Regions from separate parts of the Anoxybacillus sp. ST70 genome, predicted to be linked through region 2. Evidence: riboswitches for the same ligand, from Rfam matches in the RefSeq annotation. Region 2 holds a riboswitch; each other region holds the start of a gene.
The links. Region 2 has a riboswitch for cobalamin ahead of K1I43_RS12575 (ribonucleoside-diphosphate reductase subunit alpha). Riboswitches for the same ligand answer to the same signal wherever they lie in the genome.
Positions count from the first base shown of each region.

Region 1: another riboswitch for cobalamin. It lies ahead of metE (5-methyltetrahydropteroyltriglutamate--homocysteine S-methyltransferase); the one in region 2 lies ahead of K1I43_RS12575 (ribonucleoside-diphosphate reductase subunit alpha).
Region 3: another riboswitch for cobalamin. It lies ahead of K1I43_RS06105 (ABC transporter substrate-binding protein); the one in region 2 lies ahead of K1I43_RS12575 (ribonucleoside-diphosphate reductase subunit alpha).
Region 4: another riboswitch for cobalamin. It lies ahead of K1I43_RS02930 ((2Fe-2S) ferredoxin domain-containing protein); the one in region 2 lies ahead of K1I43_RS12575 (ribonucleoside-diphosphate reductase subunit alpha).

Region 1 covers NZ_JAHZOF010000011.1:44,896-52,287, forward strand. The annotation lists gene K1I43_RS13265 (citrate synthase/methylcitrate synthase) at 1-490, opposite strand, end outside; partial or broken gene K1I43_RS13270 (IS1634 family transposase) at 768-950, shown strand; gene K1I43_RS15945 (helix-turn-helix domain-containing protein) at 1,422-1,721, shown strand; gene K1I43_RS15950 (winged helix-turn-helix domain-containing protein) at 1,815-1,937, shown strand; gene K1I43_RS13285 (IS630 family transposase) at 1,964-2,476, shown strand; gene K1I43_RS13290 (MFS transporter) at 2,532-3,710, opposite strand; partial or broken gene K1I43_RS13295 (ISL3 family transposase) at 3,770-4,170, opposite strand; cobalamin riboswitch at 4,479-4,668, shown strand; gene metE (5-methyltetrahydropteroyltriglutamate--homocysteine S-methyltransferase) at 4,810-7,086, shown strand; gene K1I43_RS13305 (acyl-CoA thioesterase) at 7,077-7,392, shown strand, end outside.
Region 2 covers NZ_JAHZOF010000010.1:23,335-30,726, reverse strand. The annotation lists gene K1I43_RS12585 (cytochrome ubiquinol oxidase subunit I) at 3-1,355, shown strand; gene K1I43_RS12580 (cytochrome d ubiquinol oxidase subunit II) at 1,370-2,407, shown strand; cobalamin riboswitch at 2,502-2,702, shown strand; gene K1I43_RS12575 (ribonucleoside-diphosphate reductase subunit alpha) at 2,813-5,092, shown strand; gene K1I43_RS12570 (flavodoxin domain-containing protein) at 5,104-5,595, shown strand; gene K1I43_RS12565 (ribonucleotide-diphosphate reductase subunit beta) at 5,549-6,586, shown strand; gene K1I43_RS12560 (hypothetical protein) at 6,619-7,059, opposite strand; gene K1I43_RS12555 (DUF2325 domain-containing protein) at 7,073-7,372, opposite strand.
Region 3 covers NZ_JAHZOF010000003.1:75,194-82,585, reverse strand. The annotation lists gene cobD (threonine-phosphate decarboxylase CobD) at 1-576, opposite strand, end outside; gene cbiB (adenosylcobinamide-phosphate synthase CbiB) at 551-1,483, opposite strand; gene K1I43_RS06115 (adenosylcobinamide amidohydrolase) at 1,480-2,931, opposite strand; gene K1I43_RS06110 (FecCD family ABC transporter permease) at 2,928-3,974, opposite strand; gene K1I43_RS06105 (ABC transporter substrate-binding protein) at 3,940-4,896, opposite strand; cobalamin riboswitch at 5,016-5,207, opposite strand; gene K1I43_RS06100 (ATP-binding protein) at 5,275-7,038, opposite strand; gene K1I43_RS06095 (response regulator transcription factor) at 7,035-7,392, opposite strand, start outside.
Region 4 covers NZ_JAHZOF010000001.1:555,085-562,476, reverse strand. The annotation lists gene K1I43_RS02940 (glycoside hydrolase family 31 protein) at 1-1,218, shown strand, start outside; gene K1I43_RS02935 (LacI family DNA-binding transcriptional regulator) at 1,236-2,270, shown strand; cobalamin riboswitch at 2,354-2,535, shown strand; gene K1I43_RS02930 ((2Fe-2S) ferredoxin domain-containing protein) at 2,693-3,055, shown strand; gene K1I43_RS02925 (energy-coupling factor ABC transporter permease) at 3,073-3,801, shown strand; gene K1I43_RS02920 (energy-coupling factor ABC transporter substrate-binding protein) at 3,798-4,067, shown strand; gene K1I43_RS02915 (CbiQ family ECF transporter T component) at 4,060-4,782, shown strand; gene K1I43_RS02910 (energy-coupling factor ABC transporter ATP-binding protein) at 4,766-5,545, shown strand; gene cobJ (precorrin-3B C(17)-methyltransferase) at 5,552-7,072, shown strand; gene K1I43_RS02900 (sirohydrochlorin chelatase) at 7,078-7,392, shown strand, end outside.

The DNA.
Region 1 (7,392 bases), on a different contig from region 2:
GCATATATAAATAATTTGCAATATGATCTAAATCCATGTTTGGTTCTATATATGTCTTACCGTTAACTTTTCTATACCAATATGCAATTATCGAAGGGATAATTGCTGTTAGCTGAATAGCCTGTTCTATTGTTGGAGGCCATTTGAATTTACTATCTCCTAGAGCAGAAATAGAGGTTCTTAAAACGCTCATGATATCCATATCTTTAGGTAGTAAGTCAAGAATATTCTTCAGATATTTAGGAATGACTCTATATTTTTTTAGTAGATCAGAGAACATAGTAAGTTCCTCTTCGTTAGGAAGGTAACCATACCAAATTAAAAATGCAACTTCTTCAAAAGAATGATTAAGTGCCAAATCCTTAGCCCAATAACCTCTATACACTAAATGTCCTTTTTCACCATCCACAAGACTAATTTTAGTTTCGGTAGCTACTACACCTTCTAATCCTTTGCTATAATTAATTGCACTTTTTTTGCCATAATTCATTACATTCATCTCCTTTTCATCCCCTTTATTTGTTATTTAATTTAATATTACCTTAATATTCAAAAAAAACGCAAATATTAAAAATTTATTATTTTCGTATTAAACTAAGTCCCGAGTTCGACAGTTTTGAGGCCATTTTAGGCAAATAGAAATGATCAAAATGATGTTATATCAAGGACTTCGTGATGCGGATCCTAGAAAAAAACTCTGAATTTCATAGGCACACGATTTATTAATTTATTTTTTAAAATGAACGGTTATACGTTATAATATAGGCATGTACATACGACGAGTAACACGCAAAAACAAAGATGGAACAACCGTTGCTTATCTCCAGCTTACTCACAACGAATGGGATCCAAAGGCCAAATATGCGAAAGCGAAGATGATTTATTCGTTTGGGCGCGAAGATGAAGTGGATCGCGCCGTCTTGGAGCGTCTGGCCAAAAGTAAGAGACGAATGTGAGCGTCGCTTGCTTGGACATTTTTCTTCAAAAAACGGTGACCTTTATCAACGTACGGAACCGACGATCAAACAAGCGCAACTCTTTACGGCTCTAGGGCTGGAGCCTCCTCCGAAGGTTCTAAGCCTCCATCCTTGCGCCTAGATACACGCCCGAAGTGTGCCCAAATGCCTCTCGTCCCTTTCGTATCAAGGGATGAGAGGCATTTTGTTTGCCTAGTCGCTGTCGAACTAGGGTAGAAGTCTCAGCGTACTTACTGTTACTTGCCATAGAGCCTCTTTGTACGAAAGATCCCCTGAAAAGTAACAATTATTCACACGAAACAAGGCTATCGTATACGATACCCTATATGAAGTGCACTCTTCTAACTATATACATGCACTTTAAAGCAATGACTTCTGTATGACCACCTTTTTCCATGGGTATACCGCTCCTAAATACCCACGTATAAAAGGAGCGGAAATGATATGAAACGTCTGAAAATCACAAATGATCACGGTTGGACACCTCGAACACTTCGGAAACAAGAACGGAAAATTAAAGATGCTTCTCTTCGTGTTCGAGTGACTGCCGTTCGCCTCGTCATGGAAGGGTTTCTTGGCAAAGATGTCGCAAAAATGGTCAATCTATGCCGCCAATCGGTTGCCCTCTACGTCGCACGCTTTAATGAAGGTGGGCTTGATCATTTGCTCGATCGTCGCTTGCCACCTGGTCGCGTGCCATTTCTGACGGAAGAACAACAACAGGAGATCAGACAACTGGTATGAACCACCACTCCTATGGATGTCGGGTGGGGCATTTCTTCATTATGGAACACACGTATATTGCAGTCCTACATCCAACAAACCTATGGTGTTTCGATGTCACGGGAAGGCATTCGGAAGTTGTTGCATCGTCTTCGCTTGTCATGGACACGCCCGACCTATAAGCTTGTCAAAGGCGATTCCGTACTTCAAGCGGTTAAAAAGAACTCGAGTTTATAAAAAAACGAATCACGGAAGAAATTGTTCTGCTTCATGTCGATGAGACGCATGTTCGCGCCTATCAAGCGCTTCGTACGACATGGGCAGAAGTAGGGAATCAAAAACAAGTGCCAAGCTACGGTCACCACGCTCACGTATCCATTTTTGGCGCAGTCGATGTGCAACAAGGCGATGTCGTGTTTCATCGCGCATCATCCGCCAATGCCGAAACGTTCCTTGACTTTTTACGCCTGTTAAAAGAGAAATATTCCGACCGATTCATCGTGCTTGTGTTGGACAATGCGCGTATTCATCATGCCAACATGGTGCAAACTTTCCTTCAAAGCGAAGAAGGCGGTGCGTTTCATTTTATTTTTCTGCCACCGTATTCCCCACATTTGAATCCGATTGAACGGTTGTGGAAGTGGCTGAAAGATGAAGTCATCGCTAACGTCTTGCATAAAGATCAAAACGATATTGCCCTGTCGATTACTCGGTTTGAACAACACGTCTTACAGCACCCAGATGAGGTGTTACGCCGCATCGGGTGTGCTGCGTAAACCAGAGATTAAAATGTCAATTTGGATGTATATATGATGGTCATGGATATTATTGTTAATCAACACACGTGGTCTTATCATGGATTTCAGGTACTACCCAATAAATAACAATTGCTGGGAATAGAAAAATGGCAGCTACCAAAAATGTTGTTTTTAGTCCAAATTTTACTGCAATAATTCCAAAGATAACACCAGATAAGATTTCTCCTAGGGCACCAACTCCTGAATTTAAAGAAAATAGAGTACTTTTGTAATTATCCGGGAAAAATTTATTTAAATAACTAATAACGATTGGATGTCTAACATCTTCAACTGCTAACAATATTGAAGTTGCGATTGCCCCTAACGGTTTGAAACCTATTGTTAATACTCCTACTAGTAGTAGGCTGACTGATTCTACAATTGTTAAAGATATATATGGATTTGTTTCTATTTTTTCCTCTAATTTCATTGTTATTTCTAAGAGAATGAAAGCGAATATTCCTGCTAGTGCAAAGATATAGCCTAGTCCGGTATCAGAAAAACCCATCTCATGGAGTAAGGGCTGCCAATATCTTGATACCATATCGTAAGTTAAAGCGGTAAAGAATCCAGATAATACAATTAACAATACTTTTCGTTTATGGAAAACTATTTTTAAACTTTGTTTTAAGATATTTAAAAATGACTCCTTAATATGTTCCTGTTCGTGTTCAATTTTAACTATAGGTACTTCAACAAAAATTGACATCCATATAAACAAGGTTGTATAAAGTGCTACTACGATAATAAATGGTAAGAACATATTATAAGAGTATAGGTAACCACTAATAATACTACCAACAACAATAAATGCAATGAGTATTTGAGTATTTTTCATTACTTCTTTCCCGAATCTCTCTTCTCCTACAACTCTACTCATCCAAGTTTCTAGTGATCCAGAGATGAGTGCATCTGATAAAGCCCATATAATCATAGCTAATATACAAATAATTAATGTATCAATGAAAGGAAAGAAAGCCCATGTTACAACGGAGAGAAAAAAAGAACCCGCAATTGAGAGTTTGATACCATATCGGTCCGCAAATGTTCCGGATGGTACTTCAAAAATTAACTTTGCTATTTCGAAAATTGTACCTAGCAATCCGATTTGTAGTAAATCATAACCTTGATCCACCAAGTAAAGAATCCATATAGGAGAAAATAATCCCATTGCAAGTCCTCTTAGAACTGCAAAAAATTGAATAGTACGCATACTTATACTCCTTTATTAATTATTTAGTTCATCACAAAAATATGTACTTGCACAAGCCATTAAAGTATGTTAGCTGTTTCTAACCAAACCCGCAATGCAAAACGTTGGATATTTCTGTATCCATATCCTCGATGTTTCATCAGCTTGATCGTGTTATTCATCCCCTCCATTTTCCATTCGAATAAGGCGATAAAATGCACGATATGATTTCGTCTGTTCGTTTGACGCGTGATTTTGTGATGGCACGCACAACCGAACAAGGACAAAACGAATACCCATGAATCCAAACCTCCAAACGTCGTTTCGCCTGCTGCTCGTCTCGGCTTTTGGACACATAGCGAAAATGTTGGAGCGATTGGTAGACAGACTTTCAGTCATCGCTTTCATTACACTATTCTCGTACGATTTGACGTTCTTCCTCCATCAGCTTCTCTGGACATTGTCTCAATAAACGACAAACCTTCTTTGTACTTATAAGGGAAAATCAGTAAATATCGTACACGGCGGCACAAGAAAATCCTCGGCTTTTCAAGTACCTATTGTAGTGATGAGCTAATTTGTTTTGTTTGAAATAATTTAATCTTATACATTTAAAACTTTAACAAAAAAATCAATACTTCTTAACATAAAATTATCAATAAAATATCAATATTAACTTAAAAGAAAAATATCCCCATTTATAATACCACATCTCTAAAAACAACGGGAAAAAATATTTCGGTTGAAAAAAACAAAAAGTTCGTTTATTCTGAATTTTATACAATAAAATAATAAGTTCACGCAACAGGTGGTTCACAGATGCTGTGAATCTTAAAAGGGAAGTTTGGTGAAAATCCAACACGGTCGCGCCACTGTGATGCAGAGTTGTTTATCACAATCCACTGTTTCATGCGAAATGGGAAGGAGATAAACAGCGATGAAGCTAAGTCAGGAGACCTGCCTGTTGTATGCACTTACGACCTACGCGTCATAGGGAGGAGTGAGGACATATGATCTTGAGGCACTTCATGTATCTCAATACGAGCTAGCTATGCCCTCCTTCTGCTTGGAAGAGGGCTTTTTCGCTTGATTGGGATATAAATAACTGGAGGTGCTTAACTTGTTCATCCGTAGTTCAAATGTAGGATATCCGCGCATTGGTGAGAAAAGAGAATGGAAAAAAGCGTTAGAATCTTTTTGGAATGGGCAAATCAACGAACAGCAATTCATAGAAACGATGGAACACATTCGACTTGATTCGATTCGTAAACAAGTAGAGAAAGGAATCGACCTCATTCCAATCGGGGATTTTTCTTTATACGATCACGTGTTAGATACAGCATTTATGTTCGGGTATATTCCAGAACGATTTCAACAAATAGACAATGCGCTCGAACAATATTTTGCGATGGCACGCGGCACAAATGGACAACATGCTTTGGAAATGACGAAATGGTTTAATACAAATTACCATTACATCGTGCCTGAAATCGGGCAAACGAAGCCGAAATTAGTAGAAAATCAGCTATTAAAAGAATACAAACTAATAAAAGAAACATTCCATATTGAAACAAAACCTGTATTGCTTGGACCGATTACATTTCTTTTGCTTTCTAAACAATACGAACGAAATGAGTGGCGCAAACATCTCGCCCAGTTAGTTCCAGTTTATGTGGAATTATTCAAACAACTAAGCGAAGCGGGCGTGTCATTAGTACAAATTGATGAACCGATTCTCGTTCAACATATAGATGACGATATAGTCGATGCATTTCGTGATGTATATGAAGTTTTTCATCACGATGTACCAAATATAAACCTTATTTTACAAACATATTTTGATAGCGTATCGCATTATCGTGAAATCGTTGCTTTACCTGTCGCAGGCATTGGGCTTGATTTCGTGCATGACGATGGCGAAAACGTCAAACATATAAACATACACGGATTTCCAAAAGATAAAATATTAGTTGCTGGGATTGTAGACGGTCGCAATGTATGGAAAAGCTCGCTTGCACAAAAAGCAACGCTCCTTCATCATTTAGCAGGCGTTGCTGAACAGCTCATCATTCAACCGTCTTGTAGCTTACTGCACGTCCCTGTCACGACAAAACATGAACATGCCTTGCCAACGGAGCTTGCTGGGGCTTTATCATTTGCCGATGAAAAATTAGATGAAATACGTATGCTTACAGAATATATGAAAGGAAACGCAACAATCGACGACCTAATCAAATACGATGAGCAAACAAACGCTTATTTCACTAAGTTCCGCCAACAACAAGAACAAACAAACGACATCACCACCGTTCCGTTAAGCCGAACACCTTACAACGAAAGAAAAAAAGCACAACAAGCACATTTGCAGCTTCCACTATTGCCGACAACGACGATTGGCAGCTTCCCGCAAACAAACGACGTGCGCCAAGCTCGGATGAGGTGGAAAAAAGGCGAATGGAACGATAACCAATACAAGTCGTTTATAAAGAAAGAAATTGCAAAATGGATCAAGATTCAAGAACAGCTACAGCTTGATGTACTTGTTCACGGCGAATTTGAACGCACAGATATGGTTGAATTTTTCGGTGAAAAATTACAAGGAATGGCATGCACAACAAACGGTTGGGTACAATCATACGGATCACGTTGTGTTCGTCCACCCATTATTTTTAGCCATATTGCCTATCAACAACCGATGACCGTAGAAGAAACCGTGTATGCTCAGTCGCTGACGAATAAACCTGTTAAAGGAATGCTGACAGGTCCTGTGACCATTTTAAACTGGTCGTTCGTTCGCGACGATATTTCACGAAAACATGTGCTGATGCAGCTCGCTCTCGCCATTCGTGAGGAAGTATTGCAGTTAGAAAAGGAAGGCATACGCATCATTCAAGTCGATGAGCCAGCGTTACGGGAAGGATTACCGCTCAAAAAAGAGAAACATGCATCATATTGGGAAGATGCCGTTATGGCGTTTCGTCTCGCTACCTCATCGGTGAAAGAGGAAACGCAAATTCATACACATATGTGCTATTCCCAGTTTGAACATATGATGCATATCATTGATGAGCTTGATGCGGATGTCATCTCCATTGAATCGTCGCGAAGCCACGGTGAACTTGTTTCATCATTTGAAACATATGAGTATCAAAAGGAAATTGGCTTAGGGGTGTATGACATTCATAGTCCGCGCATTCCGACAAAAGAAGAAATACGTGAGCAAATCGAACGGGCACTTCGCGTTCTTCGTCCAGAACAATTTTGGGTCAATCCCGATTGTGGATTAAAAACGCGAAAAGAAAAAGAAGCTATCGATGCACTCAAAGCGATGGTGGAAGCCGCACACGAATATCGCCAGCAACTCTTGGCTTATGGAGGGATGAAAGCATGGAAGTGAGCGTCGAGCAGTCGAAAACGATTCAAACACGGCTCGTATTGCCTTCTGATACGAACCATCTCGGCACGATTTTTGGCGGTACGGTTTTAGCGTATATTGATGAAATTGCGGCAATATCCGCCATGCGCCATGCGCGAAAAGCAGTCGTCACCGTTTCGATCGACAAAGTTGATTTCATTTCATCCGCGAAAGTAGGCGATATTTTAAAACTCGAAGCATTCGTCTACTCAACCGGACGCACATCCATGAAAGTATTCGTCAAAGTCGAAACAGAAGATTTATTTACAGGCGAACATCACTTAACAA
Region 2 (7,392 bases):
GTATGGAAAGGGATGAACATCTCGGTATGGATCACGTACTAACAGCAAGAACGTTATTTGGTACAACCATGGCGTTTCATATTATTTTTGCGACGCTTGGAGTTGGTATTCCGCTCATGATTTTATTGGCCGAGCTACTATATCAAAAAACGAAAGACAATGACTACGCTCTCATGGCTAATCGTTGGACAAAAGCGCTCGCCATTTTGCTTGGCGTAGCGATTCCGTCTGGTACTATCGCAGGAGTACAACTTTCACTTTTATGGCCAGGTTTTATGGAAGTGGTCGGCAAAGTGATGGCGCTTCCGTTTCAAATTGAAATTTATGCGTTTTTCGTCGAAGCGTTATTTTTATCTATTTACGTATACGCAGCAGACCGTATCTCTCCAGCAATGCGCATCGTAAGCTTGACGCTTGTTGCCATCGGAGCAGCCGCTTCTGCCATTTTAATCACGAACGTTCACGCCTTTGAAGGTACACCGACTGGCTTTCGTATCGAAAACGGGCAAATTGTTGACGTCAATCCGTGGGAGGCGTTTTTTAATCCAAGCTTTGCCGTCACAGCAACACACGTCGTTTTATCAGCGTATATGACAGGTGCGTTTACGATCGCTTCAATCGCGGCATATCACATGTTGAAAAATAGACGCCATGAACGCATCCAACTTTTTTATAAAAAAGCGCTCATGCTCGGTTTAACAGTTGGCGGCGTATTTTCTTTACTAACAGCAATAAACGGACATGAATCAGCCCAACTTCTTCATGAATATCAACCTGAAAAATTAGCTGCTGCTGAAGGATTGTTTGAAACACAGTCGCACGCCCCGCTCGTCATCGGCGGTTTTACGGACCGTGAAACACAAACGGTCAAATGGGGAATTGAAATTCCGTGGTTACTTAGCTTTTTAGCGGGCAATCGTTTCGATACCGTCGTTGTCGGATTGAATGACTTTCCAGAAGAATGGTGGCCACCGTTGTTTGTCCATACCCTTTTTAATGCAATGGTCGGAATCGGCATGTTTCTTCTCCTTCTTTCCATTGTCGGATTCGTTTGGCATCGCATAAGAAAACAACACATATTTCCGAACTGGTTTATGTGGACTGTTGTTACTGCTGGGCCGCTCGCTCTTCTCGGCATTGAATTTGGCTGGATTTTTGCCTGTACAGGGAGACAGCCTTGGGTCATTTATCGCATGATGACAACGGCAGAAGCTGTAACACAGTCAACAAATTTAGGAACACTCTTTCTTTTATTTACGTCCATTTACGTATTTTTACTCGTCGCAGTCGTGCTCGTCTTGCGTTCTTATTTCCGCCGCCATCCGATTGAACAACACTTATCTACGCACATGTAGAAAGGAGCAAGATGATGACAGATGAATTAATTGCTATTTCAATTTTATGGGGATTTATTTTTATTTACGCCGTCATGGCGACGATGGACTTTGGAGCAGGGTTTTGGTCGATGGTATATATAAACCGCCCGCAAACGAAAGCAACGAAAATCGCAAACCGATATTTATCACCGACATGGGAAGTGACAAACGTCTTTATCGTTGCGATCGTCGTGGCGATCGTCAGCTTTTTTCCCGGAGCGACATTTATGCTTGGAACCATTTTACTTATACCCGGAAGCATCATTTTACTTTTGCTTACTGTACGTAGTGCGTTCCTCGTTTTTTCACACGTTGCTCCTAAATATGAAAAAGTGCTTGTTTACATTTCTGGTATAAGCAGCTTACTTATTCCAGCCTTTTTAATTAGCGTCTTGCCAATTACGCATGGTTCTTTTGTTGAAACAATGAATGGAGTCAGTCGTCTACGGCTTGATCGCTTATTTACAAGCCCACATGAATATGCATTTATCGCCTTTGCGATTACAAGTACACTCTTTCTTTCGTCGCTTTTATTAGCAGACTACTCAAACGAAGCAAATGAAATAGAAGCATATACGATTTATCGCCGCGATGCACTCATCATCGGGCCGTTTGCTCTTCTCTCCTCTATTCTCATTATGGTCACGATGCGAAACGAAGCGCGCTGGCTATATGACGGAATGATTGCACGTTGGCCGTGGCTTGTCGCTTCTGTCGTATTATTTCTCTTAGCTGGCGGGGCGCTTTTTCTTCCTTCATGGAAAAGAAAAAACGGACGCGGAATGCCACGTCTTGCGGTTGTAGCCATCGTCTTACAATATTTTTGTGCAAGTTACGCATACGGAAAAGCTCATTTACCATATATGATTTATCCGAATGTAACAATCGAATCCGGATTTACGCATCCGAATACGTTTCGTGCCCTTTTTGTGACGTATATCGTCGGCTTTGCTATTTTATTTCCAGGATTCATTTATTTTTGGCGGCTGTTTATGAAAGACCGGCGCTATGTAGCAAATGATGAAAAATAATGATTGCAAATGTTGAGATTTTTCGCTATAGTTTTAAACGTAAACCTTTTTCGTACAATATATTGTGATGATTGCAAGAAATAATAACTATATATTGAAACCGACAAGTGAAGGTGTCCGAGCGGACTTAATAGGGAATCTGGTGCGAATCCAGAACTGTCCCCGCAACTGTGTGCGCAGACGAAATGGAAACAACACCACTGTATATGTCAGCTTTTCAGGCGCATATATGGGAAGGAATCCAAAGTAGGAAGAAGCGCGAGTCAGGAGACCTGCCTTCCTTGTATCGTTTCATATTCTTCGGGGATTGAGAAGATGAAACGATGGTGAAAGCATGCCTTTTTCCATCGTTTCATCCGCTCAATGAGAGCGGATGTTTTTATTTTTTAGGGGAAGGGATGTTATATGGTGTACATAAAACAACAAACAGAAGGAAATGAAGAAACGATCCGCACATTATTGTTTCCTATTTTCAAAGACTTTCCACACTTAGCGAGTGAGCGATACATTGAACGGACTGTACGGGCGCTTGCTCATACGCAGCGGTACAACGACATGATGAATAAACTTATTTTAAATGCGCTTGATGAAATCACCGTAGAACAGCCGGATTGGACGTTTGTTGCGGCTCGTCTCTATTTGCAACAGCTATACGACGAGGCAGCTAACAATCGCGGCTATGATGTATCCGACACATATCGCTACTTTTATGAATTGCAAATAATGCTCGTCGATCTCGGCATTTACGACTCGTTTTTACTGGAACGATATACGAAAGAAGAACTGCAAGAAGCGAGCACATGGATTGACGCAAAAAAGGACGAGCTATTTACATACATCGGGTTAAAAACGCTCGTTGATCGCTATTTAGCGAAAGGGTATGGCGGCGAAATTTACGAACTGCCGCAAGAGCGCTTTTTAACGATTGCTTTAACATTAATGGCATATGAACATCCGACAAAACGAATGGCACTAGCGAAAGAAGCATATTGGGCGTTATCTAACCAATACATGACCGTTGCTACGCCAACTTACGCAAACGCTGGAAAGTCGTATGGTCAATTGTCGAGTTGTTTTATTGATACGGTAGACGATAGTTTAATTGGCATTTATGAGTCGAATACCGACATCGCTCGTTTATCAAAAGGCGGTGGAGGAATTGGCGTATATTTAGGAAAAATTCGCGCACGAAATTCTGACATCAAGGGATTTAAGGGAGTTTCATCTGGCGTCATTCCATGGATGCGCCAATTAAACAATACCGCCGTATCGGTTGACCAGCTCGGTACGCGGCAAGGAAGTATTGCCGTATATTTAGACGTTTGGCATAAAGACATTTTCTCGTTTTTAGACGCGAAGCTAAACAACGGCGATGAACGGCAAAAATGCCATGATTTATTTTATGGCGTATGCATCCCTGATTTATTTATGGAACAAGTCGAAAAGCGCGGCGATTGGTATTTATTTGACCCACATGAAGTGAAAAAAGTGATGGGCTGGAAAGATAAACACGGCAATCCATTAGGGCTAGAAGACTTTTATGATGAAGAACGAGGAAATGGCTCGTTCCGTGAAAAGTATGAGGAATGTATCAATCATCCAGAGTTAAGTAAAGAGCGCGTTCCTGCGATTGAAATCATGAAACGGATATTAAAGTCACAGTTAGAAACAGGAACGCCTTATATGTTTTATCGCGATGAAGCAAATCGGATGAATCCGAACAAACACGCAGGCATGATTTATTCTAGCAATTTATGTACAGAAATTATGCAAAACATGAGCCCAACGATCGTCACAAAAGAGTATACAGAAGATGGGGAGATTATCGTTCATAAAAAGCCGGGCGATTTTGTCGTTTGCAACTTATCGAGCATTCATTTAGCGCGTGCCGTACAAGATGATGTGTTAGAACGATTAATCCCGATTCAAGTGCGCATGCTCGATAACGTCATTGACTTAAACGAAAAGCGAATTGAAGTGTTGCAAGCTGTCCTCACCAATAAAAAATATCGCGCCATCGGGTTAGGGGCATTTTCTTGGCATCATTTATTAGCGCTAAAAGGAATCAAATGGAACAGCGAAGAAAGCGTACAGCTTGCTGATCAGTTATTCGAGAAAATTGCTTATTTAACGATTCAAGCGAGCATGGAGCTTGCCAAAGAAAAAGGAGCATATCCAGCGTTTGAAGGCTCCGATTGGCACACAGGAAAATACTTTGAACTTCGTGGGTATTATTCCCATGATGAGTTAGATTGGGATCATTTAAAACAACAAGTGATGGCATATGGGATGAGAAATGGCTATTTAATGGCGCCTGCGCCAAACGCTTCCACATCCGTTTTAGCAAACGGAACAGCATCGTGCGACCCTGTCTTTAACCGTTTATATTTTGAAGAAAAGAAAAATTATAAAATTCCTGTGACCGTCCCTGATTTAAACGCAAAAACGTTTTGGTTTTACGATAACGCCTATGAAGTGGATCAAAAGATGAGCATTCGTCAAAATGCTGCAAGACAAAAACATGTCGATCAGTCGTTAAGTTTTAATCTATATGTGTATAACACGATTAAAGCAAAAGACTTGTTGGACTTGCATCTCACCGCATGGAAAGAGCGGTTAAAATCGACGTATTACGTTCGTAGTACTGCAGTAACGATTGAAGAATGCGACGTTTGTTCATCGTAGGGGGATAAAAAATGAACGTTCTTATTTGTTATACATCGAAAACAGGGAACACAAAAGAAGTGGCGCTGTTAATAGAAGAAGCTTTTTGCTCATACGGACATGCGGTGAAAACGATCAATGTTGAACATATGTTTGCGATCGAATCGCTCATTCATGACACACAACTTCTTTTATTCGGTTCATATACGTGGGGAAATGGACAACTTCCGGACGAAATGAGGAAGCTACTTCGTTTTCTTATTAAAGAGCGAAATCTTTCTTTGCCTCCTGTTGCGCTGTTTGGCACAGGAGATCAAATGTGGCCATACTATTGCCGCGCTGTCGATGAAATGGCGTACCATTTACGAAAAGTGACGACGGTGCTCGGCACGTTAAAAATTGAACAATCCCCACGCGGCCATCAACAACATTTACCGGCTGTTTTCGTCCATCAACTACTCAAGGAGGTTGAGCGTTTTGTTATTGACGAAAGTAAAATTGCTCGAGCCGTCGCATCCAAATAAAGCAACAAGCATTATTAACGGAAAAGCAAGCGGCATTTTAAACTGGAACGATATTAAATATAGCCATTTTTATGATATATACAAAATGTTGCTCGGCAACTTTTGGACGCCGTTTGAAATTAACATGTCGGATGATATTAAACAATGGCATCATTTAAGCGAGCGGGAACGTGATGCATTTTTACACATTATCGGGTTGCTGTCGATTTTAGACTCTGTGCAACCGAACTTTATCGGAGCGATGAAAGAATACATTACCGATCCGAGCGTCAAAGCGATTTTTTCGATTATCGAACAACAAGAAGTCGTCCATAATCAGTCGTACTCGTATGTGCTTGCGTCTATTGAGAAACTATCCGAACAAAACCGGGCCTTTGAAATGGCGCGCACGAATCCGCACATTTATAAGAGAAATGAACACGTCATTCGCGTATATGAAGCGTTTCGTGAACGGCCAACGGTTGAAACGTTTTGCCGTGCCCTTGTCGCTTCGCTCGTCTTAGAAGGAATTAATTTTTATTCCGGGTTCGCCTTTTTTTACAACTTAGCGCGAAACCAAAAAATGCTGAAAACATCTACAATGATTAGCTATATTAATAAAGACGAACTATGCCATAGCTACTTCATTTCCCAACTCGTACGCGCTGTATTATGGGAAAATCCTCATCTGGACGAAGACGGATCATTTTCAGCGTGGATATATGATTACATCGATGAAGCGATCCGTTATGAAACGGAATGGTCGCGTTTTGTATTGCGCGACATCGATGGCATTGATGTCATTGAAATGGAGAAATATATCGAATATCTCGGAAACAAGCGGCTGCGCATGCTTGGCTTAGACGACCGCTACGAGGCGGATGAAAACGCGATGCCTTGGATTCGCGTCTTTAGCGATGAAAACGTAAACTTAGGCAAAACTGACTTTTTTGAAGCCCGTCCACGTTCATACACAAAAACAACCGATATTAATGGATTTGATGAATTGTAAAAAACCGGGAAGATCACCCGGTTTTTTTACAATCAATGTGTACAATACATTCCACTTGTTGGCGTAACATAGGACAAACGATTTTTCATCACATGATATATTCGTACGATTTTCGGCTTTTGATCAAATAAATTTTCAAATTGTTGTATTGCATGCAATAAAGGGATGCGTTCAACAACAAAAACGTTCATACATGATGGGACAACGCATGTGTCAGACGTATATGATGCAGTAATTAACGCATCGTGCTCGTCTAATATGTGAACAAATGACCGATCATTGGCGACAAAGCGAAGCAAGTAATCCGTCATTTTTGCAATCATTTTATAGTATGTAACGGGAGAGTCACAAGAAGCGATCGGAAACGATGATGTTGCCCGTTCAATTCCTTTTAGCAACGTAAGCGATGAACGATGAGGTGGAGATATGCTGTAATGATAAGTTAACACTTCATTCAGAAACGATTGCCACAATGTCCTCTCCTCCTTAGTTCACTCGTTTTAGCTCCCCCATTTGCTCAATGACAGATTGAATGGAACTCCATGAACGCTTTACAAAGTAAATCGGCTTGTGTTGATCTTTTGCTTTTTGTTTAATGACTTTCGCTAAATTATGGTTAATATAATCCGTCATCACAAATACGATATCGACGTGCTCTGGTATTTGACGTTTCACCATATTCACTTTTCGACCATCTAAATGAATAATTTCCTTAAATCCTGAGTTTTTTAATTTATCGGTAATGTTTCCTAAATGATCCGCACCAACAACTAATAACGATGACATATAACTCCCTCCTACTTTTT
Region 3 (7,392 bases), on a different contig from region 2:
GGAATAACCATCGAGCCAAAAATCGTAAAACGCTTCATCGACAATGACATATACCCCTTCATCATTTGCTGCTTTTAATAAAGCATACATCGTTTCTTTCGGCCATATCGTGCCTGTTGGATTGTTCGGATGACAAACGAATAGCGCGTGTAAAGACGGCAAGCTTTCTATGATTTGTTCAATCGGTGGTTGCCAATGTTCATCTAACATAAACGAGTGAACGGTACAACCGTAAGCTTCACATGCGCGACGATATTCTGTAAACGTCGGCTCAATGATACCAATATGTTGACCGGCAAATTGTTCAGCAAGCAAATAAATGCATTGGGCAGCACCATTTCCGACAAATACATGGCTGCGCGCGACACGCTCTCGTTCAGCAATCATCGTTTGAAGCGACTCGCTTCGCTCCTCTGGATATTCGCTCATCCAACGTAACCACTGCTGTTCTGTTAGTATATATTCGTACCGCATTGGATTGACATTGACGCTAAAATCAATATATGAGCTTGGCATATTCATTTGCATCGCTTCATATAAACGATGTGGATTAGCCCCATGTGCAGGCAAGCGCAAGCAAACTCCCTCCTATCGTAAAAGCAACGGTCGTGCGTATCATGATTGCCACCGCTCGTTTAATGTGCCGAGCAGCAAGCGGAACAGACGCATCTCCAATCGTTGGTCGGACACATATGATACCGTGATATGTGTTCACTCCTCCGAGTTGAACATGTAACAACGCGGCCATCGCCGCTTCGCACCATCCGCTATTTGGACTTGGGTGATTACGAGCATCGCGAAATAATAGTTTCCATTCTCGTTTATTCGCACGATGAACAAATAGCATAACGAACGCTGTCAGTCTAGCAGGAATGTAATTGAGTACATCATCTAATCGAGCCGATGCCCAACCAAATTGAGCATATCGTTCGTTTTTATAGCCGAGCATCGAATCGCACGTATTTACAGCGCGATACAACATCGCTAACGCTCCCCCGCCAATAAAAGCATAAAAAAGAGGGGCAGTTACTCCGTCGCTCGTATTTTCGGCTACTGTTTCCACACATGCACGTACGATCCCTTCTTGCTGCAACGTTTTTGTATCACGCCCGACAATCATCCCGACATTTTTTCGCGCTTCATCAATATCCCCTTTTTCTAACGGATCGAGGACATCATACGCTGCGTTCGCTAAACTTGTCGGCGCAATCGAAGTAAAAATGATCATTGCTTCAATGAATATCCCGAATATAAATGAAAGTCGGTAGGCGCTAGCAATTAGTCCGTAACTTATGATTAACGTCACCGCACAAACGACAAACAGCGTGAATATTCCTTTTCCTTTTCTCCATTTTCCTTTGTTCAAACGACGATCCATGAACGCAATCATTTGCCCAATCCAACAAACAGGATGAAAGCGGCGAGGATCAGCAAATATGCGATCGAGCAAAAGCGCAAGCCACACAGCCCATATGTGCGTCATCGACCGTCACCCTTTCGCTGTCGGTAGCGATCAATGGCTGTTTGCGTCGCTTCATATACGAAACGAGCGATTTGTTTACCAATCGATGTAATCGTTCCAGCGTATTCATAATACGTTCCTTGTTGAGATGCAGCGATGACCGTCGAATCTGTCGATGTTCCTGTCGCAATTGTGTGGGTTTGGGGATCGATGACTTGTTTATCGTACAGCGCCTTTGCTTTTGCTTCTGTTGCGGTCATTAACGCCTGCACAAACGCGGCTTCTGATAAATGCGCATCAATAAAAATGAACGTATTAATCGTTCCCGGAGAAGCGACTACATCTGTACGGCGCCACGCCTGTGCACTATCAACCGCATTTCCAACCCCAGCCGTTACGGCAACAAAAAGGCGAACATCTTCATGAGCAGACGCAAACGCGACATCATTTACATAAACAGCGGTCATCATCCCAACGGTCCACTGCTCATCAAAACCGTGTTGTCGCAAAAATTGAATCATCTCTTGCTTTGCATCATCACAACGATAATCAAGCGGCACATGCCGATTGACAAACGTCGTTGCCCAGCGCGTTCCGCCGCCAACGAGCGCAGAGGAAAGCACTTTAAACGGTTTTGCTGTTTCAATGACGATCATCGTTTCCTTTTGCTTAACATGCCATAGCACATCATGCATAGGCTGCTCTAAAAACGGAACGAACGTCACAAGCGGTTTTGGCAACACCGGATGCTCATATCGTTTCATGTTTGTTTCAAATACGGATGCAATCATCGATTCATTTAACAACTCTTTCGGTGTACCACATGCAACGGCTTCTCCATCTCGCAAAAAAAGAAGACGATCGCAATAAAGCGATGCAATGTTTATATCATGGAAAATAGCAACGATCGTCAGCTTCGATTGCTTTAACAAATTAAGCAATTTAAATTGTTGTGCCACATCCATATGGTTCGTCGGTTCATCTAGGAGCAATACGCGCGGTTGTTGTGCCAGCGCTCGAGCAAGTGCAACGCGCTGACGTTCTCCACCGCTTAACTGCTCTAATAAAGCATGTTGTTTATGCGCCAATGTCACCGCATGGAGTGAATCACTAACCACTTGCTCATCTTCCTTTGTCCATTTCGGAAAAAGAGTTGATTGATAAGGATAGCGACCGAGCTCAACCATTTCTTTCACTGTATATCCGAACGAAACATCTGTATGTTGCGGCAACGTAGCGATCAATTTTGCATATTGTTTCGGCTTATATGTTTCAATATGTTGACCACAAACAAAAATGTCCCCTTGCTGTAAAGCAAGTTCGCGACTTAACAGTTTCATTAGCGTCGTTTTTCCTGATCCGTTCGGACCTAAAATACCGAAAAACTCTCCTTCATATACTGTAAATGAAACATGTCGTAATACTTGTTTTTCACCATATCGATACGAAACGTCTTTCACATCAATCATGTTGATCCCGTCTTCCGTCTTAAACTTTTAAACAACAATATTGCAAATAAAGGGGCACCGATGAGAGAGGTAATGACCCCGATCGGCAACTCTCGCGGTGAAACGATCGTTCGCGCGACGACATCCGCTAATACTAAAAACGTTCCGCCGTATAAAAAGGAGAGCGGCAACAATTTTCGATGATTCGCCCCGCAAATAAGGCGAGTCATATGCGGAATAACGAGCCCGACAAATCCGATCGTTCCCGATACCGCTACCGCCCCTCCTGTAAGCAAGGAGGCGCTAAGTAAAATCGCTAGCTTTTTTTGTAACAAATGTACGCCAATATTGGCAGCGACCCGTTCACCGAATGAAAAAGCGTTTAACTCCCGAATATGTGCAAATAAACCGAGAGAACCGATGATAAAAAACGGAACAAATAAAGACACGTACGACCAGCCGCGCATCGCCACGCTCCCCATGAGCCAGCTAATGACTTGACGCAATTCTTCGCCGCTAAAAGCGACCATAAGCGAAATGAGCGAACCGAAAAACGCATTTATGATAATACCGATTAAAACAATCGTCTCCATCGCCATATTTCGTTCCGCAAGCCGTGCAAATAATAAAACAAACAATAATGTCACGAGCGCAAATATGATGCTAACGATCGGGAGCGTAAAACGTCCGAGAAGCGAAAACTGAAGCTGAAAGAAAAAGACGAGCACTGCGCCAACGGCTGCCCCAGACGATACCCCGATTGTATACGGATCGGCAAGAACGTTTTTCAAAAGTCCTTGAAACGCTACCCCTGCCAGTGCTAATGATGCCCCGATCAGAAAGGCGAGTATCACTCTCGGTAAACGAATCGCAACAATAATTTGCGAAACGGTGGCAGGAACATTTGTCGGCGTATGAAACAACTGATGTAATACCGTCTCCCATATAGAAGAAAAGGGAATCGATTGTGATCCAATCGATACCCCTAATAACAAGGCAATCGTTGCAATAAGCGATGCGCTCATGTAATTATTTAAAAATGTCTGGATAAACGACTTTGGCAATTTCTTCGACCCCTTCAGCTAAACGTGGTCCTGGACGAGAAACTAAATCAGAATTGACATCGTATACTCGTTTATTTTTAATTGCAGGGACATCTTTCCAAGCTGGGCGAGCGAGCACTTGCTCGACAGCGTTCGGTGTGTAATAACCGTATGTCGTAATAATGACATCTGGATTTAACGCCACCGCATCTTCTTCTGTAAACATCGGCCATCCTTCTTGATCGCCTGCTGCATTTTTCGCATGAATGATCGTTAACATTTCATCCATAAACGTTCCTTTTCCAGCCGTATAAATTTCTGGTGCAGGAGAAACTTCCACCCAAACGGTTGCCTCTTCTTTTACTTCTTTTGCTTTTTCCGCAATGGCATCAATTTTTTGCTTCATTTGCTGCACAACATCGGCTGCCTCTTTCTCTTTCCCTGTCGCTTTCCCAATCAATTCAATCGACGCATATACATCGTTGAACGATGTGGCGTTTGGCACAACAATCACTGTAATGCCTGCATCTTTTAATTGCTTTAATCCTTCCTCAGAATTGTGAGCGCTTGATGCATGCGCAAGCACAATGTCTGGTTGAAGTGAAATAATTTTTTCAACATTAAACTCCATGCCACCAATTTTTTCTTTGTTTTTCACATCTTCTGGATAGTTATCAAAATCGCTTACACCGACAATTTTGTCGCCAAGCCCTAACGCGTATGCAATTTCTGTATTGCTCGGAATGAGTGAAACGATTTTTGTCGGTTCTTTTTCAATCGTGACATCGCCAACCGCATCTTTTACCGTAACCGGAAATGCAGCCTCCTCTGTTTTCGCCTCTTGCTTCGTTTCTTTCGCTGGCTCCGCGTTATTGCTGCACGCGGCTAATCCGAGCGTCAATACAAGCGCAAGAAGCCACACATATTGTTTCCATTTTTTCATCGTTTTTCCCCCTTTTATGTATGTCAAATAAAAAAGCCCATTCCTAATGGAATGAGCTGGAAACAACAAAAGACAATCACTTCCCCTTGTCGTTTCGCCGTCTCACTCCCCGAAGACGCGAATGACGGTGCAAAAAGGCAGGTCTACTGACTTATGCGTCATCCTACTTTGAAGCCTTCCCGTACGAATTGTACAGTGGCGGTTTTCATTTCGTCAGCATTTACAGTTGCGGGGACAGTTCTGGACTTGCACCAGATTCCCTATTAAGTCTACTAGGTTGCCCGTTCGACACCTTTTTGCAACGAACGTATGTAATTGTCGAACAATTTCTACGTTTCTATCATAACGAAAAACGTCACTGATGACAATAAAAATTTTCTACTTCAATGGCAATGTAAACGTAAACGTCGTTCCTTCCCCTAGTTTGCTATGGACAGCGATCGTTCCTTTATGCGCTTCAACGATGTTTTTCGCAATCGCAAGACCTAAACCTGTACCTGAGCGCCCGCGCGTGCGTGCTTTATCTGCTTTATAAAAACGCTCAAACACAAACGGCAAATCTTCTTCTGCGATGCCTGAGCCAGAATCTTGCACAGAGATGCGCACGACTTCTTCCCCTGCATCGACAATGACACGTACTTCGCCACCGTTATCTGTATGACGAAGCGCATTATCGATTAAATTCGTCAACACTTGTTCAATTCGGTCAGGATCGAATGAAACGATGAGCTCATCGTTCATTTCAACAAGCAAATGAACTCCTTTTTCTTTCGCTAACGCTTGAAACTTATGAATGATGCGCTCGATATACGGTCTAAGCGGCACTTGTTCTTCATGAAGCGTTAAATGCCCTGCTTCCATGCGCGCTAAATCAAGCAAATCGTTGACAAGGCGACCCATGCGCAACGATTCATCGTAAATTACTTTTGCCAATTCTTTTTTCTCTTCATCTGTCGCGGCAATATCATCGACGATCGCTTCGCTATACCCTTGCAACATCGCAATCGGCGTGCGCAACTCATGCGAGACGTTTGCGATAAAATCTTTGCGCAACTTATCAAGCCGTCGTTCCTCCGTCATATCGCGAAGCACCGCAACAGCACCCCGAATGACTTTGCCATTGTATAACGGCGTCATAACAATGACCCAATTGCGACCTTGTAAAGCCATTTCTATCGCTTGTTCTTTTTCCTCCGCGACCGCTTTCGTAAACAATTCATTCACTTCGGGAGGAAGTGGCAATAAATCATCGCTTTGCCCTTGTTCATAATACCACGCTTGTAAAAATCGGTCAGCTGGTGGGTTTGTAATGAGCACTTCCCCGTTTCGATTGAATGTAATGACACCATCGGCCATGCTACTTAAAATGCTTGCTAATTGCTCCTTTTCTTGATTTAACGCATTAATATGAAACTGCAACTGCCGTCCCATTTGATTAAAAGCCATCGCAAGTTCCCCGATTTCATCATGCGTGACAATCGGCACTTTTGAATCAAATTTTCCACGCGCAATTTCGAATGCCACTTGCCTCATTTTTCGAAGCGGCGCTGTAATGCGTGTAGATAAGAAAAAGGCAAACACGGTCGTTAATACAATGGCGATAAACGCGGCAAGAAAAATAAATTTTGTCGTTTGCTTTGTCGTTTCTTCTACCGCTTTTAACGACTGATATACAAATACCGCGCCATTTCCATCCGACGTATGAAGCGGAACACCGACAATAAATAGTTCATTATATTCGTCGTTTCGCATCGTTTGATTTGGCATAAGGGTTCGTTTCACTACTTTTTTCCCATCAAATACGCGCCCTAACTGTTGATCTTGCTGAATGAACGAGAGCGGCAAATCAGGAAGTTTTTCATTTGGCGAATACCAATAATGACGATCATCGATAATGATCATTAACTTTGTTACATCATCCACCATCGTCCACGCAATGGAGCGCGCAAACTGCTCGTCATGTTCAGCGACAACGCGAGCCACTTTTGTCGCTTGTTGAGTAAGTTGATCACTTGTTTTTTCTAAATAATATTTTTCAAAAAAACCGAGCAATAAGACGGTTAAAATAAAAAGGACGAAAGCAACAAGCAACAAAATCGTCAGCCATAGTTTGCCGACTACACTACGCCATAACGCCATCATTCATTCACGACCTCAAATTTATACCCGACACCCCAAACGGTGACGATCATTTTCGCTGCAGCTGGCGACACTTTATTTAATTTTTCACGCAATCGCTTGACGTGCGTATCCACTGTGCGCAAGTCGCCAAAAAATTCGTAATGCCATACTTCTTTTAACAACTGTTCACGGTCAAACACTTTATCTGGCGATTTCGCTAAAAAGTGAAGCAACTCATATTCTTTCGGAGTTAAACTGACTTCATGTCCATCCGCTGTCACACGATGCGCATCATGATCAATTGTTAAATGCGGGAAAACAAGCACATCCCGTGCTGTCGTATCTGTCGGTACATATGGAGAGTTGGCTGTGCGA
Region 4 (7,392 bases), on a different contig from region 2:
CCGGGGACGAGCGTGTTCCCAGACTTTTTAAAGAAAAAAGTGCGAAAGTGGTGGGGGGAACAACACGCGTTTTATACAAACATCGGCATAGAAGGGATTTGGAACGATATGAATGAGCCGTCCGTGTTTAATGAAACGAAAACGATCGACGAACACGTTGTTCATGACGGCTGGAAAACGCATCGTCAAGTGCATAACGTATATGGCATGATGATGACAGAGGCGACATATCACGGATTGAAAAAGCAATTGAAAGGAAAACGTCCGTTCGTATTGACGCGCGCAGGGTTTTCCGGCATTCATCGCTATGCAGCGGTATGGACGGGCGATAACCGCAGTTTTTGGGAACATGTTGAGCTTTCGTTGCCGATGTGTTTAAACTTAAGTGTGTCCGCTGTTGCATTTTGCGGGGCGGATGTCGGTGGCTTTGCGCATGATACGAATGGGGAGTTGCTCGTTCGTTGGACGCAAGTCGGCGCCTTTTTCCCATATTTTCGCAACCATTGTGCGATCGGTTTTGCGCGGCAAGAACCGTGGGCATTTGGGGAACGGTATGAACAAATGATTAAACGATATATTGAATTGCGTTATGAATGGCTTCCACATTTATATACGTTATGTTTTGAAGCGCATAAAACAGGTGTGCCGATGATGCGTCCGCTCATGATGGAATATCCGAACGATGAAGAAACGTGGAATATATCGGATCAGTTTATGGTCGGGGAACAAGTGATGGTCGCACCGATCGTTCGCCCATATACGAAACATCGCATCGTTTATTTTCCAGAAGGACGCTGGATCGATTATTGGACGAAAGAGCGATTTGAAGGTGGACGAAGATACATCGTTGAAGCCCCGCTTGATCGTTTGCCAATATACGTGAAGGAAGGGGCAATGATTGCTCACGCGAAAGTGAAGCCATCGACGTTCATTGAGGATGAACAGTTGACGTTATATGTGTATACAATGAAGGAAGGAACATCGATATATACGCTTTACGATGATGACGGTACGACGTTTGCGTATGAAAAAGGCGAATATGTACACATGCATATTCGTGCGACGTTTTTGGATGATACCGTTCATTTCGAAGTAGAAACAGAAGGGGCGTACGAACCAACTTGGCAGTTGCGTGTCGTGTTCGTTGGAGACGTACCGTTAACGGTTGTTGTAAACGGTGAACAACGAGCGGTAGAGGAAGCGGCAATTGTTTTGTAAGAGATGGGGGATTTTTTATGACAGTAACAATTAAAGATGTAGCGAAGCGAGCGAATGTCGCACCATCGACTGTTTCACGTGTCATCGCAGATAGCCCGCGCATTAGCGAGAAAACGAAGAAAAAAGTGCGCGAGGCGATGAAAGAGCTTGGCTATCATCCGAATTTTATCGCGCGCAGCTTAGCAAATAAGTCGACGCAAGTCATCGGCTTAATTATGCCAAGCTCAGCGGATAAGGCGTTTCAAAACCCGTTTTTCCCAGAAGTCATTCGCGGCATCAGTAAAGCGGTGCACGATCGTCAATATGCGCTGCAGTTATCGACGGGGGAAACGGAAGCGGAAATTTACGATGGCGTCGTGCATATGGTACAAGGAAAGCGCGTCGATGGAGTCATTTTGCTGTATTCGCGTGCGAACGATAAAATTATGGCGTATTTGCAAAAAGAAGACGTGCCGTTTGTCGTCATCGGGAAACCGCATAAAAAAGCGGAGGAAATTACACATGTCGATAACGATAACGTGCGCGCGGCGCGCGAGGCGACAGAATATTTAATTGAACTCGGTCATGAGCGCATCGCTTTTGTCGGCGGAAACGTCAATCTCATTGTGACGATGGATCGTTTGCGCGGATATGAAAAAGCGTTAAAATCGGCAGGGCTGACGTATCGAAAAGATTACATTGTACATGAAGAGTTTTTAAAAGAAGGCGGACAAGAGGCGATGAAAGAGCTGCTTTCACTCGCTGAGCCGCCAACTGCGCTCGTTGTCGCCGACGATTTAATGGCGCTCGGTGTCTTAAATACGCTTGCAGAAATGGGCTTAAGCGTGCCAACGGATTTATCGATCGTCAGCTTTAACAACGTCCTTTTATCGGAAATTTCCCGTCCGCCGTTAACGTCGGTAGACATTAACATTTTCCAACTTGGCTTTGAAGCGGCAAGAAATTTAATACAACAAATCGAAAATCCGAATGAGCCGATTAAACGAATTATCATTCCACATACGCTCGTGAAACGATTTTCGTGCGATTACTACAAAGCGCCTTCTGAATAAGAAGGTGCTTTTTTCGTAAACAGGATAGGCAAGAAGAAAAAAATGGTGTATCATATGATTAACATCATGTTCTTTGAAAACGCATATACGATGAGCAAGTACGGTGCATACAAACGTATGCTGAAAAGGGAAGAACGGTGCAAAGCCGTCGCGGTACCCGCCACTGTGATGGGGAGTTTCGTTGCAACGTGCCACTGATTTTTTGGGAAGGCGCAGCGAAATGATGAACCTAAGCCAGGAGACCTGCCTGCTTGCGATACGTCGGCTGCCTACGGGAATATAGGTAGACGTGCGGGAACGATGGACGTTATAGCGATGATGTATGCTTAGATGGCGTATGCTCTATTTTTTGAATCTTTCGTTTTTTCTGCACCTCTGCCTAGGGGTGCTTTTTTTATTTTTGATAAAAGGAGCGAAGATATATGGCGACGTGGAATTTGCAAGGAACGAAGCATCATGTGCTCATTTGCAACGGAGGGAGCTGCATGCGAAAGGGAGGAGAGGAGGTGACGCAAGCCATTCGTGATGAAATTGATCAACTTCAACTACATGCCGACGTGCATACGACGCGAACGAGGTGCAATGGTCGCTGTGAAGATGCGTGTGTTGTTATCGTGTATCCAGAAGGTGTTTGGTATCGTACGATCGATGAGCACGTTGCACGGGACATTGTCCGAAAACATATACGTGATGGCGACATGTTATGTGATTACGTGACGTACACATATGATGAAAATTTTAAGATGCCGAAATATAGTCAGGCGACAAGGGGGAAAGAAAAGTGAGAAAAAAAACATGGTGGATGACGATTTGTATTGCTGTGTACATTCTTTTCGCCCTTTCTCCATCTGCATATGCGATGCATATTATGGAAGGATTTTTACCTTGGCATTGGGCGCTCGTTTGGTGGTTACTCTTTTTGCCATTTTTCTTTGTTGGCATGCGCCATGTTTCACATTTGATGAAACAAAAGCCGGAGGTGAAACTACTTCTTGCGTTCGCGACGGCGTTTACATTCGTTCTCTCGGCATTAAAAATTCCATCGGTGACGGGAAGTAGCTCGCATCCGACTGGGACAGGACTTGGTGCGCTTTTATTTGGACCGTTTATTATGACGGTCATCGGTACAGCAGTGCTATTATTTCAAGCGCTTTTGCTGGCGCATGGAGGTTTGACGACGCTAGGGGCGAATGCTTTTTCTATGGCTGTTGTTGGTCCGCTCGTTGCGTACGGTTTGTTTGTTATATGTAAAAAGTGTGGAATATCCGTGCGTATATCCGTCTTTTTAGCAGCGATGATGGCTGATTTGGCAACATACGTTATGACGTCGTTTCAGCTCGCCCTAGCATTTCCAGATGTGACAAGCGGCGTATGGGGCGCATTTTTGAAATTCGCTTCCATTTTTGCACTGACACAAGTTCCGCTTGCGATTACGGAAGGACTTCTTACCGTTGTTGTATGGAACTTTTTGCATACGTACTCGAAGCGAGAGTTAGATGTGTTAGAGGAGAGAGGAGTGTTTTTTAAATGAGCAATCGTCTATTGTTGTTCATTGCCGCTCTGTTGATCGTGCTGCCGCTATTTATTGTGAAAAATACAGAGTTCGCTGGGGCTGATACGCTTGCAGAAGAAATGATTCAACAAATCGCTCCGCATTATGAACCGTGGTTTGATGTTTTATTTGAGCCGCCAGGCGGTGAGGTGGAAACGTTGCTATTTTCATTACAAGCAGCGCTTGGTGCTGGAGTCATTGGATATATTATCGGGCTATATAAAGGGCGAAAGCGAAATGGTTAGTTGGCTTGATGAATGGGCTTACCGAAACGAGCTTGCTAAACTAAATATCACTTTTAAACTGACGCTGACATTTGTCTGGCTCATATGGGCATTATGTGGAACGAATGTCGTTCGCTGTATCATCGTCGTTTGGTTGTTTAGTTGGCTTCTTTATCATGCGCGCTTGCCTTGGCGTGTTTGTGTTCGCTTTTTTGTCATCATCGTGCTTGTCGTGATCGGAAGTTGTGTTCCGCTTCTTTTTACGGTTGATCAGACGATTCATTTTGTCAGCGAAAATATGGCGGAAGCGGCGACGATTTGCTTGCGAGCATTGGCAAGTTCATTTGCCCTCTTTTTTCTCGCAATCACAACACCATTTTTTCGCATTGTCCATGGGTTAAGCAGGTGGCACGTCCCTAAAGCATTTATTGAGCTACTGTTATTGACGTATCGCTTCATTTTCGTGTTAGAAAAAGCAGCGATGCAATTGTTTATGACGGTGCGAATAAAAAATGGTGAACGAAGTTGGCGCCTCGCGTCGCTTGCGGTGGCACAACTGTTTCGCCAAGCGATGCGCGACTACGAAGCGACGATCATTGCACAAGCGGCGCGGAACGTATCGTTTATTTTTCCGATTTGTGGGGACGAACAATTGCCGCGCAAATATGTGATTGAAGCGTGTGTATGGTTTGTTGTTTTACTTATGATGGAGGTCTTATATGTTAACGTTTCATGATGTTCATTATACGTACCGAAACGGCGTATCCGCATTAAAAGGTGTATCGCTTACGATTGAGCGTGGGAAAAAATATGCGTTAATTGGGAAAAACGGTTGTGGAAAAACGACATGGCTCCTTCATGCAAACGGCATTTACCGTCCGACGAAAGGAGACGTATATTGGGAAGGCAAAAAGGTAGCAGATCGGCGTCAGCGATATGATTTGCGCCAGCATGTCGGCGTCGTTTTTCAAAACCCAGAACACCAATTTTTAGCTCCGACCATTGAAGAAGAATTAGCGATTAGTTTGCAATCAAATCGCGAGCGGATGAATGAAGTGATAGAGCAGTTTTCACTTCAACAATGGAGAGATATACCGATTCATCATTTAAGTCTTGGACAAAAAAAATGGTTATCGCTTGCGGTAGCCATAGCTCCGCACCCTCGCTTACTTATTGTCGATGAGCCGTCTGCTTATTTAGATTGTTCACAAAGCGAGCGCTTAGTGAGCAAATTAAATGAGTTGCACGAAGCAGGCACGACGCTTGTCGTCATTACACATGATCTCGATTTTGTTTGGCAGTGGGCGGACGAAGTATTTGTCATGCATGACGGACGCATCGTTTTGCACGGAACACCTGCCTTTGTATTTACACAAACGAATATATTTCGTGAACTTCATTTCCCATTACCGCTTCTTTTACGCATATGGGAGTATGAGAAGAAAACGTATACTGAACAACAATTCGCGCAATGGATTGAACGATGGAAAAAGGGGTGAAGATGTATGGCGGGAAAACTGTTTGTTGTTGGCTTTGGACCGGGAAGTGTTGATCATATGACAAAACGGGCGCGTGAAGCGATAGAGGAAAGCGACGTCATTGTCGGATACAAAACGTATGTTGATTTAGTAATGGATCTCATTCATGGAAAAGAAGTCATTTGTACCGGAATGACGGAAGAAGTCAGTAGAGCTCAAGAGGCGATCAAGCAAGCGGAGCGCGGCAAAAAGGTAGCTGTCATTTCAAGCGGAGATGCAGGACTTTATGGGATGGCGGGGCTCGTTTATGAAGTGTTAATTGAAAAAGGATGGAAAAAAGAAACAGGAGTCGAGGTAGAAATTATTCCAGGTATTTCAGCGATTCATTCTTGCGCTGCTTTGTTAGGAGCACCGATTATGCACGATGCATGTACGATTAGTTTAAGCGATCATTTAACTCCGTGGCATATGATCGCGAAAAGAATTGAGGCGGCGGCTGCAGCGGATTTTGTCATTGCGCTATACAATCCAAAAAGTGGTCGACGTACACAACAAATTGTTGAAGCGCAGCGCATTTTATTAACGTATCGCTCACCAAATACGCCGGTTGGACTTGTCAAAAGCGCGTATCGCGAGCGACAACATGTCGTTATTACAAATTTAGGAGATATGTTACAGCACGAGATTGGCATGTTGACGACGGTCATTATCGGAAACTCTTCTACGTTTATCCATGATGGTTTGATTATTACTCCGCGTGGTTACGAACGGAAATATACGCTATCAAGTGCCGTTCAACCGTTAAAGCCGCATGAACGGTTACGGCCAGAAGCGGAGCCATGGGCGCTAGCGAACGTGCGCACATTAGCGGAAGAAGCGTGTGAAAAAGTGACGTCTCCAAAAAAGATGGAACGGTTAGAAGTAGCCATTAGCCCGGGAGTGGCAAATAAAACGTTGACACCACAACAAATGACGAATATTGCGCGCATCGTTGGAGAACGAGGAACGATTGTGTATACTCCGGATCATTATTTAAAGGTGACAATGGAAACAGAGCGACCAGATGAGGTCATTGCATCTTTTTTAGCCGCAGGGTTAACGGTTGCGCCAGTTGGGGATGTACTTGTGTTGAAGGCGTGCGATTTTTGCGACGGGGAGAAAAAAGATGCCATTCCTTATGCAGAACAGTTGTACAAGCAATTTGGAGGGATGTCTTTACCAAAAGAGTTACGTCTCGGATTTAATGGGTGCGGCATGGCGTGTTACGGTGCAGTCAATGAAGATATTGGCATCGTTTATCGAAAAGGGGCGTTTGATTTATTTTTAGGAGGAAAAACAGTGGGAAGAAACGCTCATCCGGGTCAGCTTGTTGCAGAAGGCATTCATCCAGATGACATTGTTGCCACGATTGCACGCATTATTGAGCAATACAAAGAAGAAGGATATGCAAACGAACGTTTCCATAAATTTTTTGAACGAAAAAAAGAAGTCGGCAGCTTTGTTTACGGACAAACAAAGAAAGTAGAGCCGGCTGCATGTGGGGAGTGAAAAAAATGAAAGCTGTTTTGTTTGTTGGACACGGAAGTCGCGATGAAGAGGGGAACGAACAAGTTCGCCAGTTTGTACAAACGATCCGTCCGCAAATCGATGAAACGTTTTATGTGCATACATGTTTTTTAGAGTTTGGTGTTCCATCGGTTATTGACGGCATTGCTCATTGTGTGGAACAAGGGGCGAAAGATATCGTCATCATTCCAATTATTTTGCTACCGGCCGGTCATTCGAAATTACATATTCCGGCGGCCATTGACGAAGCGAAACAACGCTATCCGTACGTTTCTTTTACGTATGGACGACCGCTTGGCATT